2 regions of the Arthrobacter sp. P1_B4 genome follow, and region 2 is predicted to be linked to the other one. Evidence: predicted binding sites of a transcription regulator. Region 2 holds the regulator's gene; the other holds the start of a gene.

Region 1 (6,840 bases), on a different contig from region 2:
GACGACCGTCCGGCTCAAACGCAGCGTGCTGGACAACATCCGGGACCGCGAGGAGCTCGCGGGCCGGCTCCGCCGCGCCGCCGAGCTCGGCAGCTTCAGCCGCGCGTCGACCACCAGCCCCTGGCACGGCGCGCGCCTGCTGACCCGCAAGGAGACGCAGGAAGCGCAGGGCGTTGCGCAGTCCGTTTCGGAAAAGCTGCCGTTACTGCGCGGGCGCATGGCTGCCGTGGCGGAACACGCAGAGATCCGGCTGGGCCGGACCTTCGCCGAATGGGGCGAGCAGATCGAACTTCTCGTGGCCGTCCGCGAAAGCCTGGACAAGTTCACTCCCGACATCTTTGACCGGCCCGTCCACGACCTGATCTCGGCCACTGCGTCCTCTGCCTGGCGCAGGGAACGCGGGATCGAAATGCCGTCCATGCAGCGCTCACGCCTGCGCCGCGTGGCCAAGGAGTACGTCCGGCCCGGCGTGCACATCGCGGACCTGCACAGCTCCCTGGTCCTCGTGCAGGAACAGCGCGCCGCATGGTCCGGCTACGCGACCACGCAGCGGCACCCGGCCGTGCCATCCGGGCTGGCTGAAATCACCGGCCTTTACCGGGAGCTCGCCGCGGAACTGGCTGAACTGGGCCTGGCTGTCAAGCACACCGCCGCCGGCGGCGACCTGGACCGCGCACCCTACGACGAACTCCTGCCCCGGGTGCGGCGGCTCGTCGCCGACACCGCGACCCTTGAAACCCTTCCGGAGCGAACGCTGCTCGTCGAAAGCATGCGAGAGCACGGCCTGGGCGAGCTTCTCGCCGACCTTGCCGAGCGCGAGGTCCCGGAGGGTTCGGTGACCGCCGAACTGGAGCTGGCCTGGTGGCAGTCGGCCCTGGAGGCCATGATCAGCGGCGATGACTACCTCGCCATGTCCGACGGCGACGCCCTGCGCCAGCTTGAGGCGGAGTACCGTCTCGCGGACAACGCCCATATCGCCAGCGGCGCTGCCCGGCTGCGCTGGAACCTGTCCGAGCGCTGGCGCGCTGCCATCTCGGCGTACCCCCGCCAGGCCGAGCTGTTGCGCAGCCTGCTGAAGGACGGCCGGGTGACCCTGGCAGCCCTGAGCGGCCAGGCGCAGGAGCTGCTGCCCACACTGGTGCCGGTGTGGTCCGTCAGCCCCTACCTCATGACGGGCCTGCTGCCGATCGAGCAGACCTTCGATGCCGTCGTGATCCTCGACGCCGAGACGACCTCGTTGCAGGCCGTCCTCCCGGCGATCGCCCGGTCCCGGCAGGTCATCGCCTTCGGCGACGAACAGACCGCCAGCCCCCGGACCTTTACCGTGGGCGTCGAACGGCTCGCCGCGGGGGAGAGCTCCTACCAAAGCGTTGAGAGCTCGTACCGGGCACTCTCTGCCGTGCTTCCGGTCTGGAACCTGAGGACCGTGTACCGTGCGGTCGATGAAGACCTGGTGCGCCAGCTCAGCAAGGGTTTTTACGGCGGGGAACTCACCCGCCTCCCGGAGGGCCAATCCGCCACAGGGCTGGACCGTACCCTCAGCGTGGAGTACCTCCCCGACGGCACGGGGCTGCCCAGCGCTGACCATGACGGCGTCGAATCGGTTGTTGCCGAGGTCAACCGTGCGGTGGAGCTCGTCTTCGAACACGCCCGGCTCCGCCCCCGGACATCGCTGGCCGTGGTAACCGGCAGCCTTCGCCATGCCGCCCGGATCGGCGAGGCCATCAGGGCGCAACTGCCCAACTACCCCATGCTGGGCAGCTTCTTCAGTGCGGGGGACGAGTCCTTCCGCGTGGTGGATCTGGAACGGGCCCAGGGCCTGGTCCGCGACCACGTCATTTTTTCCCCGGGCTATGGCCGCACCCCGCATGGGCGCACCCTCCACAGCCTCGGGCCGCTTTCCGCCGAAGGCGGCCGAGCAAAATTCGCCCTGGCGATGACGCGTGCCCGCCGGTCCCTTCACGTGCTCAGCTGCTTCCGGCCCGAAGACCTTGACGTCAGTCGCCTCAGCCACGGCGCCGTGGACTTCTACGAACTCCTGGACCGTGAGATCGCGGGCAACACGGACCTTGGCAGCCCCGCCTCCCGGGCCGCGGCCAGCGAGCAGGCGCTCGGCGCCGATCCGCTCGTGGCGGACCTGGGTGACCGGCTCCGGGCCCGCGGGGCACGCGTGTGGCACCAGTACGACGGCGTCCTGAACATGGTGGCGGCCGCCGATCCGATGACCACGATCGGCCAGGACGATGCGGAGATTCCCCGTCCGGTGGCGATCGAGTCGGATGGCACCAGCCACTACCGGCGGATGAGCGTCCGGGAACGGAGCAGGCTCCGGCCGCAGCTCCTGGAGCGGCTTGGCTGGCGGTACATGCCCCTATGGACCATAGAGGTCTTCACCGACCCCTCGGCCTGCGCCGACCGGATTGGCGGCTACCTCGGGTTGGAGAAGCCCGTCGTGTCCAGCAGGCTGCGGACATCGCACGGGTTCTTCGACGACGGCATCGAGCATTTGGCGATCGACGAGGCGCGGGCCGCCGAGTACCACGTGGCGGCCGAACCCTCGGGACAGGTGTTCCGCGGCCACGAAACTGCTGGCCAAGAATTCCGCCGGCAGGCACCACCATCAGCAATGACAGGCAATACAGGCAGTAAGGAGGCCGGCGGCATGAGTGCGGACGGCATCACCAGCAACACCGGCAACACGAACGACACTGGCAACACCGGCGCCACCGGCGACACCCACGCCACCGGCGCCCGCGAAGCCGGCGCGGCGGGGGCCGCGGCCAACACCGCTGGGCCGAAGACCGGCGAATCGACCGGGGAACCGACCGGCGACGGGCCGGACCAGGAGGCCGCGAAGGAGACGTCCCGCCGTTCGGAGGCACAGGCCACGGTTCCGGAGGGTGCGTTGCCGAACAAGGCGGCGGAAGACGACCCCCGGCGTTGGGGTGACCAGCCTGATAATTACGATCACGACGCCTGGCTCCAGGAACAGAAGCCGCCGCACTGGGGCTGACGTGGCTGCCCGCAGCCCAGAGCCTGCGGGCGTAACCCGCGTCGGTGCAAATTGCCCGGGCCCTGGCCCGGCGGGAACGCCCTGCTGGCTGGACAGTTAGCCCGGCGGTGATGCCACAAGCACGAAAAACAATTTGCCCTGGGTAGACGCGCCCGCCAGCCTTCGGGCCTGCTCGGCGGTCGCTGCCACCACCACCAGCCCGTCAGTCTCCGCAGTGGCGGGCCAGGGGCTGGCCTTGCCGCCCTGCGCCGACGTCCAGAGCACGGGCACGGCTTCGGCCACGATTTGGCTTTCGCCGGGTTGTTCCATGCCGTTGCTGGCAGTGAGCACCACGTTGACGAGCTGCCCGGGGGAGACGAGTTGGATGGAGGCCGGATCTGCCATCCTCAGCGGCACGGCCGCAGAGCCGCGTGGGCTTCCGGCGAGCAGGCCCGGTCCCAGGATCTGGGCGTCGGTGAGGAGCTGGCCCTGGCGCAACGGTGCGGCCAGCTGTTTTCCCTCGAAGGCGGTCTCGCTGCCGGGGCTGCCCGCAGGAATAAGGCCGGGTGGCACGCTGATCCTGCTGAGATCGCCGGGTCCCAGGGACTTTCCAGCGGGTAGATCGGCCGCGGCGGCGAAGGCTGCGACAGTGTCAGTGGGCGCTGGAGCCAGTTGCTGAACTGTCAGTCCGGCGGGGATGCAGAACAGGAGGGCCGCGATAAGCCGCCGGTTCCGGCTCAGCCAGCCGCGCAGGCGGCGCCACGACGGACGGCCCCGGGGCGGATGCCGGCGGGGTTTCGCGGGACCGATCCGGCTCCGGAACGGAAGGCCTGCGGCGGAAAACGTGGCGGCAGGAAGGCTCGTTGGGTGGATCCCGGTACGGGACCAGCGGCCGGGGCCAGCTTCAGGCAATGCGGCGCGGAGCGGCCTGAACGAAGGCGCGGAAGGCCCAGGAGCCGCCGGGGCAGCCGTGTTGAACGAAGGCGGGGAAACCGCGGTGAGGAAAAGTTCCATGCCGCCACGCTACGGATCCGCGCAGAGGGGCGGGAGCTGCGGAACGTCCTATGTGGACAACGGCACAGCGGGCAGGGGCCAGCGCCGGGCAATGCCCAGGATCAGCCGGCCGTGGCCCAGTCGGCGGCCGGCGCCAACCCGGCAGGTGCCTTAGCTGGCCGCGGCGGCGGGCGCGGGGGTGGCCGCGGGAGCTGCAGGAGCCGGGGAAACCGTGCTGCCCTTGGTGTCGCGCGAATCGGTCCGGTAGAAGCCGGAGCCCTTGAACACTACGCCGACGCTGTTGAACTTCTTGCGCAGCGTGCCCTGGCACTCGGGGCAGGACGTCAAGGAGTTGTCGCTGAACGACTGCACGATCTCGAAGGCGTGGCTGCAGTCCTTGCAGGCGTATGCATACGTGGGCACTGGAAATCCTCCTCAGGGGCAAACGAGCAGGTCCCGTGCCGCCGAGTCCGGATCACCGCCGATATGTCTATCGACCTGTTCCGTCCTTAGCAGTCGCAGGGCCTGAGTGCCAATTCTATCACCTCGGCGGGAACTCGGATCAGGCGGGCCGGGATCGGCCGAGCCGGATGATCCCGCCCGGGGTCAGCGCCGTGTCGACTTTCCGGTCGAACGACTCCGCGGGGATGCTGCCTGCGGGCAGCACCTCCGTGTCATAGACGACGGCGGCAGTCGGCAACGCGACAGCGTCGGCTGCAGCGTCGGCCGCCCCGGCGTCCGCCCCGCCGGACGCGGAGGACATGGCAGCCAGGGCGGCAAGGAACTTGTCGTAGTAGCCGCCGCCTTGCCCGATTCGGTTGCCCGAGAAATCCACTGCTGTGGCCGGCAGGATGATTGCGGTGGCGTCCCGCATGATTTCGGTGCCGTGGCGCTCTCCGACAGGCTCCTGGATGGGCGCGTACCGGCTGCGGACAAACCCGGACTGGGGAGTCCAGTACACCCAGCTGAGCTCGATGTCGGGTTCGCAAACGGGCAGCAGCACCCGGTGCCCGGCCTCGACCAGGGCAGTCAGCAGTGGCAGCGTGGGCGGTTCGGCGCCCACCCCGAGGTACGCCGCGAAGGTGCCCTGGCGGCGGGCAAGCCCGGAGGCCCACTCGAGCCCATGGCTGGCGATGCCCGCCGCGGCGGTGTCCTGTGCGGCCAGCGGGAGTGCGGAACGCGCCGCCCTGTGGCTGGAGCGAATTTCCTCTTTTGACGCCATCTTGGCCCGTCCTCTGCCTCTTGCGGCCGCGCTGCACCGGCGGGCCCGGCAGGCGGTTCGCATAATGATTACGCAATGATTGGTCCCTCCGTTAGATTAGTCGTGTGAATACACCCATCGCTTCCGTCCGCAAGGCCGTTATCCCCGCCGCGGGCCTTGGTACCAGGTTTCTCCCGGCCACAAAGGCCATGCCCAAGGAAATGCTGCCTGTCGTTGACAAGCCAGCCATCCAGTACGTCGTCGAGGAGGCCGTGAATGTCGGCTTGAACGACATCCTGATGATCACTGGCCGCAACAAGCGGGCGTTGGAGGACCACTTCGACCGCGTCCCCGCGCTGGAGTCCACCCTGGAGGCGAAGGGTGACACTGCGAAGCTCGAATCCATTCAGGCCGCCAGCAACCTCGGTGACATCCACTACGTCCGCCAGGGCGATCCCATGGGTCTCGGCCACGCCGTCCTTCGGGCCAAGCAGCACGTCGGGCAGGAGCCGTTCGCCGTCCTCCTGGGAGATGACCTCATTGACGCCCGCGATGAGCTCCTCAGCACCATGATCGAGGTCCAGGCCAAGACCGGCGGATCGGTGGTCGCTCTGATCGAGGTGGACCCGTCCCAGATCAGTGCCTACGGCTGCGCGGACGTCGAGGCAATCGGCGGTGAGGACTACGTCCGCATCAACCAGCTCGTGGAGAAGCCCGATGTGGCGGACGCCCCGTCCAACCTGGCCGTGATTGGCCGCTACGTGTTGCACCCGGCCGTCTTTGAAGTGCTGGAGCGCACCGCGCCCGGCCGCGGCGGGGAAATCCAGCTCACGGACGCCCTGCAGGAACTCTCGGCCGGCACCGGCGAGGGCTACGGCGTGTACGGCGTCATCTTCCGCGGCCGCCGCTACGACACCGGCGACAAGCTCAGCTACCTCAAGGCCTGTGTCCAGCTCGCCTGCGACAGTGAGGACCTCGGCCCGGGCCTGCGCGAATGGCTGCCCGGCTTCGCGTCCAGCCTGGCCCCCAGCCTCGCCAAATAACTCCCGTGGGGGGCAGCTTCACCTGGCCGGTGACCTTGGAGAGCGGCGACATCGTGTTGCGCCCGATCCGGTACCGGGACCGCAAGGAGTGGACAGCGCTCAGGTCCCGCAACTGCGAGTGGCTGGCCCCCTGGGAGGCATCGAACCCGGTCCCCGGCGGCGGCCTGCCGGACTACCGGCAGATGGTGCGCTCGCTCAAGGCCCAGGCCGCGCAGGCCACGGCCCTGCCGTTCGTAATCACGGAGTGGACACCAGGCCATCAGGCGCCGGTGATCGTGGGGCAGCTGACGGTGTCCTCGATCGTCTGGGGATCGGCCATGATGGCGACGCTTGGCTATTGGGTCGACAAGGAAAGGGCCGGCCGGGGGATCGCCCCGACCGCCGTGGCCATGGCGACCGACTATTGCTTCGGCACCCTTGGACTGCACCGCATGGAGATCAACATCAGGCCGGAGAACGCCCCGAGCCTGCGCGTGGTGGAGAAACTTGGGTTTCGTGACGAGGGATTCCGGCCCCGGTTCCTGCACATCAACGGTGAATGGGCAGACCACCGGACCTTCGCGCTCACGGCTGAGGAAGTGCCTGAAGGCCTCCTCGCGCGGTGGCTGAGA
Region 2 (8,262 bases):
TGGACCCGGATTTTTTCACGCCCTGGCAAAATCCGAAGAAGCTGGCGACGTCGATTTCCGGCAAGAACGTCATCACGGTGGATGTCTCCGCTGATGCCTTCAACAGCAACGTGGATGCGGCCATGGCCGAGCGCGCCATCCAGCAGCTCGTCTACACGGCGACAGCTGCCGCGGCCAGCGCCGGCCTCATCGATGCCGGACAGCAGGTCCAGGTGGTTGTGCTGGTGGACGGTCACACCGACTACGTCGCCTTCAACCATGTCCGCCTGGGCGAGCCGACGTCCCGCAGCGCCGGGATGGTGGCACCAGTGTGGATCATTGATCCGCAGGAGGGCACGTCCGTGGCCGACGGTTCGGTCAAGATCAGTGGCCGCAGCACCGTCCAGGGCGGGAAGCTCCGCTGGGCGATCCTCAAGGTTGACGGCGACGGCGACAACGCCAAGACCGCGTATCTTAACGGCAGCGCGACGGCCTCCGCCGATGCAGCCCGGCCCGGGCTGTTCACCTTGTCCGTGAACCTCGGCCCGGGCAATTACGAGGTCCGGGTGTCCCAGGTGGACGCATCCGACAGCGCCAAGGAAGTATTCCAGGACACCCGCGGGTTTACGGTCAAATAGCCGTCACCTCAACAAGGCATCACGTCACCTGCGGCGACGGCTGCCGCAGGTCACCAGCGGCCGAGGATGTCGCTGGCCAGCACGGTGGCGGCGGGCCCGGCCGTGGACGAACGCAGCACATGGTGCCCCAAAAGGGCCGTAACTGCGCCGGCGCCGCAAAGCCGGGTCACCTCCCGCGGGCTGATGCCGCCTTCCGGACCCACGATCAGCAGGACCTCACGGGATCCGGCAGCGTCTGCCACAACCTCGCCGGGACCAACACTTTCCAGCCAGGCCTCGAGTACCTGCCGCAGCGGGCGCACGGCGTCTTCATGCAGGATAACGGCGAGGTCTGCCGCCGCTACCGCCGTCTGCAGCCCGGCGCCGTCGACGGCGGCCCGGACCTCGGGAATCCATGCCCGGCGCGCCTGCTTGGCAGCTGCTGTCACCACCGACTGCCACTTGGCATGCGCCTTCGCGGCCCGCTCCGCCTTCCACCGCACAATGGACCGCTCGGCCTGCCAGGGAATGACGGCGTCGATGCCCAACTCGGTCGCGGTCTCGGCCGCCAGTTCATCGCGGTCGCCCTTGGCAAGGGCCTGGACCAGGACCAGCCGTGTTCCGGGCCGTAGTTCCTCAGCCAGGCCCACGCATTCGACGGTCAGCTCCCCAGCAGCGACGGCTGTCACGGTGCCGGTCAGGCGCTTGCCGGCGCCGTCCGCGATGTCGACGGCTTCGCCGACGCCGATCCGTTTGACTGTGACGGCGTGGCGGGCCTCGGTGCCCCCGAGGACGAAGGCCGAGCCGGGGACCTGCTGGTCCAGGGTGCCTGGGGCGGTGAAGAAGACCGGGTTGCTCACCGCTACAGGTTACCGAGCCGGTCCCGCAGTTTGGCGAAGACGCCGCCGCTGGCCGCGAGCTTTCCTTCCGTGAGGTGCTCGCCGCGGTGCTTGGCCAGCTGACGGAGAAGTTCTTCCTGGACGTGATCGAGCTTGACCGGTGTTTCCACCTGCAGGTGCACCTTCAGATCACCGCGGCCGTGGCCGCGCAGGTGCGTGACGCCGAGACCGCGAAGGGTGATGATCTCGCCGGACTGGGTGCCGGCCTTGACATCGATCTCCTGCTGTCCGTCGAAGGTGTCGAGGGATATTTCGGTGCCGAGCGCGGCCGCCGTCATGGGAATGTTGAGGCTCGCGTGGAGGTCATCGCCCTCGCGCACGTAAGTGGCGTCGTTGTTGACCCGGATCTCCACGTACAGGTCCCCGGCGGGGCCGCCGGCGGGGCCTGCCTCGCCCTGGCCGGACAGCTGGATGCGGGTGCCGGTGGCCACGCCGGCCGGGACCTTGACGGTGAGGGAGCGGCGGCTGCGGATCCGGCCCTGGCCGCTGCATTCGTTGCACGGGTCCTTGATGACGGTGCCGAAGCCCTCGCAAGACCCGCAGGGGGCGGACGTCATGACCTGGCCCAGGATGGACCGCACGGCGCGCTGGACCTGACCGCTGCCGCCACAGATGTCGCAGCGGACCGGGTGGGTGCCTTCCCGGCAGCAGGACCCCTCGCAGGTGGGGCAGATGACGGCCGTGTCGACCTCGAGCTTTTTGTTCACGCCGAACACCGCATCGCGGAGGTCGATCCGGACGCTGATCAGCGCGTCCTGGCCGCGGCGGACCCGGGACGACGGGCCGCCCTGGCCGCCACCGGCGCCGAAGAAGGTCTCGAAGATGTCCTGGAAGGCGAAGCCCTGGCCCGAGTAGCTGCCGCCGCCGAACCCGTTGTCGGTACCGTTCTCGTTGCCCGTGGTGTCATAGACCCGGCGCTTCTGCGGATCGGAGAGGACCTCGTAGGCGTGCGTGACGGCCTTGAACCTGTCCGAGGCGTCCTCCCCGGGGTTCACGTCCGGGTGCAGGGTCCGGGCCAGTTTCCGGTAGGCCTTCTTGATCTCCTCCCCCGATGCGTCGCGGGAGACTCCAAGAACGTCGTAGTGGCTGCTCAAAGTGTGTATCTCTTCCTTGTTGTACTGCCTGTGGGGCACTGCCTGTGGGGCAAGAAGTCGTATTCGGTCCCGGGCCTGTCAGGGGCCCAGGATCCTCGAAAGGTAGCGGGCCACCGCTCGGACGGCGGCCATGGTGGTGGGATAGTCCATCCGGGTGGGCCCAAGCACGCCGACCTTGGCCGTGGCGTCCGGCCCGTAGGCGGTGGCCACGACCGAGGCCTCGGCGAGACCGTCGTAGGGGTTTTCCCGGCCGATGCTGACGGTCACACCGCGCGGGTCTTCGGCCATTTCGCTGAGCAGGCGGAGCATGACCACCTGTTCCTCGAGGGCCTCCAGCACGGGGCCGATGCTGAGCGGGAAGTCCACATTGGAGCGGGCCAGGTTGGCGGTGCCGGCCATGACCATGCGCTCTTCACGGCTGCTCGTGGCCAGGGCCTCAAGGCCGCGGGCCAGCGCCTGGGCTGCTCCGCGCCGCGCGGGCGGGCCGCCGGCAACGACGGCGGGCAGCAGCTGCGGCATCAGGCTCAGCGGTGTACCGGACAGGCTGGCCAGAAAGCTGGTCCGCAATTCCGCCAGCGCGTCGTCGGGAATGTCCTGCCCGACGTCGATCACGCGCTGCTCCACTTTGCCCGTGTCCGCGATCAGGACCGCCAGCACTTTCCGGGGCGCCAGCAGCACGAACTCGATGTGCCGCACCCGGGCGCGGCTGCGCAGCGGATACTGCACGACGGCGACCTGGTTGGTCAGGTGCGAGAGGAGCCTCACGGTCCGGTCAAGGATGTCGTCGAGGTCCTCGGATCCTTCCAGCAGCGCCTGGATGGCCCGGCGCTCGGCCGGCGACAACGGCTTCACCGCTGAGATCTGGTCGACGAACAGCCGGTAGCCCTTGTCGGTGGGGATCCGGCCGGCGCTCGTGTGCGGTGCCGTGATCAGGCCCTCGTCTTCCAGCGCCGCCATGTCATTTCGGATCGTGGCGCTCGAGACGCCGAGATGGTGCCGTTCAACGAGCGCTTTGGAACCAACGGGCTCACGCGAATGGACGTAGTCCTCCACGATGGCGCGCAGCACTTCGAGTTTGCGCGGTTCGCTCACGCTCCACCTCCTGTCGACTGTCCCGCAGCCGGTGCCACTCCCCTCGCCCGTCCGGGTCCACAAATGGTGCACGGACGGCCCGCCACAGGACAAGGGTTAGCACTCGACATGCCTAAGTGCTAACCAGTCTAATATGAGTCGCCGCGTTGTTAGCATTGGATTCGCTCCAGGCGTGGCCCGCGGGAACGCGATTCCCGTCACGCCGGCGCCGAGACCGTGGCAGCCGCTGCCGTTGCCGCGTCGTCGCGGTCCGGTTCCGGCCCCCGGAGAGTTCCACCGACCGCCCGTACATTCCGAGTGCAAAGTTAGCGTGTAGAGATGTCGTACCAGAACTGGGGACCCCAGGACCTGTCCGCCCCCGCCAAGACCCAGTTGCCGGAAGTCCCGGTGGAACGCGGGATGGTCCTCGAGGAGGTCCAGTCCGGTTGGGTGGGCGCCGTCACCCGGGTGGAGAAGTCCGGCGGCATGCACGTGGTGGCGCTGGAGGACCGGCGGGGCAAGTCGCGGTCCTTCCGCCTCGGCTTCGGCTTCCTCTTGGACGGCCAGCCCATCCGCCTGATGCCGCCGGCCCCGAAGAAGACGGCACCGGCCGCCGGGGCCGGCCGTACGGCGTCGGGCTCGGTGCGGGTGGCGGGGCAGCGCGCACAGGTGGCCAAGGCCAGCCGCATCTGGGTGGAAGGAAAGCACGACGCCGAGCTGGTGGAGAAAGTGTGGGGCGATGACCTCCGGGTGGAGGGCATCGTCGTCGAGCCCCTGCACGGCATTGACGACCTCGCGGCCGCCGTGGCGGACTTCGGCCCGGGCCCTGGCCGGCGCCTCGGCGTGCTGGTAGACCACCTCGTGGCCGACTCCAAGGAGTCGCGGATCGCCGACGCCGTCATGGCCTCACCGGGCGCCGCCGGCAACGTCCTGATTGTGGGGCACCCTTACGTGGACGTGTGGCAGGCCATCCGGCCCGCGGTCCTGGGGATCGAGCAGTGGCCCGTGATCCCCCGCGGCACGGACTGGAAGACCGGGATCCTGATGGCTTTCGGCTGGCCCCACTCCACAAAGGAGGACATCGGCCTCGGCTGGCAGAAACTTCTGGGGGCTGTCCGCAGCTACGCTGATCTGGAGGCGTCGTTGCTCGGCCGCGTGGAAGAGGTCATTGACTTCCTCACCGTGCCCTAGTCCGCCGCGGCGGCCGCCCCTGATCTCCATTTCCGGGCCCGAGCAAGTATTCTTGAAACGGCGGCCGCGCTTCTAGTGCGGTCCCGGCTATTTCAGGCACAACCCAGGCAGCAACGCATCACCGCAATCCGAAGGGCTACACCGTGGCAGATAACGCACGCGAACACACGGGCAATCAGGCTGGCCATGGCCAGCCCCCGTACCATGGCGTTCCGGCAAACGCGCTGCCGCTGACGGCCAGCGAGGACCGCCAGTGGGCCACGCTCGCGCACTTTGGCGGCATCCTGGGCTGCGTGCCGTCGCTGCTGATCTACCTCATCTTCAAGGACCGCGGCCCGTTCACGGCACAGGAATCCAAGGAAGCCCTCAATTTCACGCTGCCGCCGACGCTCGCCGCGGTGCTGGCCAATTTACTGGTCTTCATCCCGGTGGTGGGCAACCTCTTCGCCGTGCTCGCCACGGTGATCTGGATCGCCGTGACGTGCTTCTCGGTGGCGGCCGGCATCCACGTCAACCGCGGCCAGCCGCACCGTTACGAGTTCAACCTGCGCTGGATCAAATAGCCGGCCCGGACCCAAGCAAGAGAGCCGGCCGCCGCCCGTCAGGGGCAGCGGCCGGCTCTCTTTTGTGCGGCAGGGTGTTGTGGCCGCTGATGCGGCAGCCAACTAGTGGAGGCTTTGCCCGGCAGACTAGTCCGGCAGGATCCTGCGGACGACGGCGTCAGCCAGCAGCCGGCCCTTAAGCGTGAGAATGAGGCGGCCTTTGAAAGCCGCTGCGGGGTCCACGAGGCCGTCCGCGATCAGCCCTGCGACAGCGTGCCTGCCGGTGTCCCCCAGGCCGCCGAGGCTTGGGATGTCGAGTCCGGAATTGAGCCGGGCCTCGAGCATGACCCGTTCCACGTTGCGGGTCTCGGAGTCCAGCGTTTCGCGTCCGGCGGCGGGTGAAGCGCCGGCGCCGAGGCGGTTGGCGTAGGCGGTGGGGTGCTTGACGTTCCACCAGCGGACGCCGCCCACATGCGAGTGTGCCCCCGGCCCGATGCCCCACCAGTCGTCCCCGCGCCAGTAGGCGAGGTTGTGCCGGCAGGCCTGTTCGGGGGTGCGGGACCAGTTGCTGACCTCGTACCAGTTGAGCCCGGAGGCGGACATCAGTTCGTCGGCGAGTTCGTACTTGGCGGCGTGGTCGTCGTCGTCGATTTCCGGCACTTCGCCACGGCGGATCTGCGCGGCAAGCTTGGTGCCGTCTTCAACGATCAGGGCATAGGCGCTGATGTGGTCGGGGGCGTAGGACAGTGCGGTCTCGAGCGAGTAGCGCCAGTCCTCCAGCGACTCCCCCGGCGTCCCGTATATGAGGTCGAGGCTGACCGAGAGCCCGGCATTACGCGCCCACTGCACCACCTCGGGCACCCGGCTGGGCGTGTGGGTGCGGTCCAGGACCTTCAGGACGTGCGGCACGGCCGACTGCATGCCGAACGAAACGCGGGTGAACCCGGCGTCGGCCAGCAACTGCAGGGATGCGGGCGTGACGGAATCGGGGTTCGCCTCGGTGGTCACCTCGGCGCCGGGCTGCAGTCCCCAGGCGTCGATCGCGGCGGTGAGGATGCGCGCCAGGTCCTCCGCCGGCAGCAGCGTGGGCGTGCCGCCGCCGAAGAAGACCGTGCTGAGGGGACGGCCGGGCAGGCCGCTGCCCTTCAGGGCCGCGGCGGCGAACTCCACTTCCGCGATCGCTGTGGCGGCGTAGGCGTCCTGGGAGGCCCCGCCGCCCAGCTCGGTGGCGGTGTAGGTGTTGAAATCGCAGTACCCGCAGCGGACCGCGCAGAACGGGATGTGCACGTACAGCCCAAAAGCGCGCTGATCGGCGCCCTCGCCCGCCTGTGCGGGCAGCAGCCCGTCTGCCGGCGCCGGATCGCCGAGGGGAAGAACGCTAGGCACGGGCCCGGCCTGCCGATACTGCACCAACAGTCATTACCTGCACCGTTACTTCTTGGCCTTGTCCTTGGACTCGTCCGTTGTCAGCGCGGCGATGAAAGCCTCCTGCGGCACCTCGACGCGGCCCACCATCTTCATGCGCTTCTTGCCTTCCTTCTGCTTTTCCAGCAGCTTGCGCTTTCGGGTGATGTCACCGCCGTAGCACTTGGCAAGGACGTCCTTGCGGATGGCGCGGATGCTTTCGCGGGCGATGATCCTGGAGCCGATGGCGGCCTGGATGGGCACCTCAAACTGCTGGCGCGGGATGAGTTCACGCAGCTTGCCGGTCATCATCACGCCGTAGGCGTAGGCCTTGTCGCGGTGGGTGATGGCGGAGAACGCATCAACCTGTTCGCCCTGGAGCATGATGTCCACCTTGACCAGGTCGGCCACCTGCTCGCCGTCGGCCTTCCAGTCCAGTGACCCGTAGCCGCGGGTCTTGGATTTGAGGATGTCGAAGAAATCGAAGACGATTTCGGCCAGCGGCAGGCGGTAGCGGATTTCCACCCGGTCCTCGGAGAGGTAGTCCATGCCGCCCATGACGCCGCGGCGGCTCTGGCACAGCTCCATGATGGCGCCGACAAACTCGTTCGGCGCAAGGATGGTGGCGGACACCATCGGCTCACGGACCTCAGCGATCTTGCCGGTGGGGTATTCGCTGGGGTTGGTGACGTGGACGACCTTCTTGTCCTCCAGCGTGACCTCGTATTCCACGTTGGGCGCGGTGGAAATGAGGTCCAGGTTGTATTCGCGTTCGAGCCGCTCGCGGGTGATTTCCAGGTGCAGCAGGCCCAGGAATCCCACGCGGAAGCCGAAGCCCAGCGCGGCGGACGTTTCGGGCTCGTACACCAGTGCGGCGTCGTTGAGCATCAGCTTCTCCAGCGCATCGCGGAGCACCGGATAGTCCGTGCCGTCGAGCGGATACAGGCCGGAGAAGACCATCGGCTTGGCGTCCGCGTAGCCGGGGAGGGACTCCGTGGCGGGCTTGGCCAGGTTGGTGACGGTGTCGCCCACCTTGGACAGGCGGACGTCCTTCACACCGGTGATGAGGTAGCCGACCTCGCCGACGCCAAGGCCCTTGGAGGGGGTGGGTTCCGGGGAGCTCACACCAATCTCAAGGAGCTCGTGCGTGGCACGGGTGGACATCATCTGGATGCGTTCACGCGGGTGCAGCATGCCGTCGACGACGCGGACGTAGGTGACCACACCGCGGTAGGTGTCGTAGACCGAGTCGAAGATCATGGCCCGGGCGGGGGCGTTCGGGTCGCCCACCGGTGCCGGCAGGTCGCGGACGATCTTGTCCAGCAGGACCTCGACGCCCATGCCGGTCTTGCCGGAGACGCGGAGCACGTCGTCGGGGTCGCCGCCGATCAGGTTGGCGAGTTCCGCCGCGTATTTCTCGGGCTGGGCTGCCGGGAGGTCGATCTTGTTCAGGACCGGGATGATG

Evidence for each region. Region 2 encodes HrcA, which represses chaperone genes, less so after heat shock. Its sites were predicted from a motif close to TTNGCACTCGNNNNNNNCGAGTGCNAA; they were not measured.
Region 1: a site for HrcA is predicted at 4,495-4,521, ahead of AC1D1W_RS12070 (FmdB family zinc ribbon protein). Genes of this name have one in related genera too.

The regions. Positions count from the first base shown of each region.
Region 1 is NZ_JBFTZW010000032.1:24,866-31,705, reverse strand. Features, by position in the region: gene AC1D1W_RS12080 (AAA family ATPase) at 1-3,013, shown strand, start outside; gene AC1D1W_RS12075 (RcpC/CpaB family pilus assembly protein) at 3,110-3,904, opposite strand; gene AC1D1W_RS12070 (FmdB family zinc ribbon protein) at 4,157-4,408, opposite strand; gene AC1D1W_RS12065 (5-formyltetrahydrofolate cyclo-ligase) at 4,548-5,207, opposite strand; gene galU (UTP--glucose-1-phosphate uridylyltransferase GalU) at 5,312-6,229, shown strand; gene AC1D1W_RS12055 (GNAT family N-acetyltransferase) at 6,235-6,840, shown strand, end outside.
Region 2 is NZ_JBFTZW010000022.1:2,460-10,721, forward strand. Features, by position in the region: gene AC1D1W_RS10250 (GerMN domain-containing protein) at 1-617, shown strand, start outside; gene AC1D1W_RS10255 (16S rRNA (uracil(1498)-N(3))-methyltransferase) at 668-1,456, opposite strand; gene dnaJ (molecular chaperone DnaJ) at 1,459-2,589, opposite strand; gene hrcA (heat-inducible transcriptional repressor HrcA) at 2,668-3,681, opposite strand; gene AC1D1W_RS10270 (DUF3097 domain-containing protein) at 4,000-4,851, shown strand; gene AC1D1W_RS10275 (DUF4870 domain-containing protein) at 4,995-5,414, shown strand; gene hemW (radical SAM family heme chaperone HemW) at 5,541-6,779, opposite strand; gene lepA (translation elongation factor 4) at 6,825-8,262, opposite strand, start outside.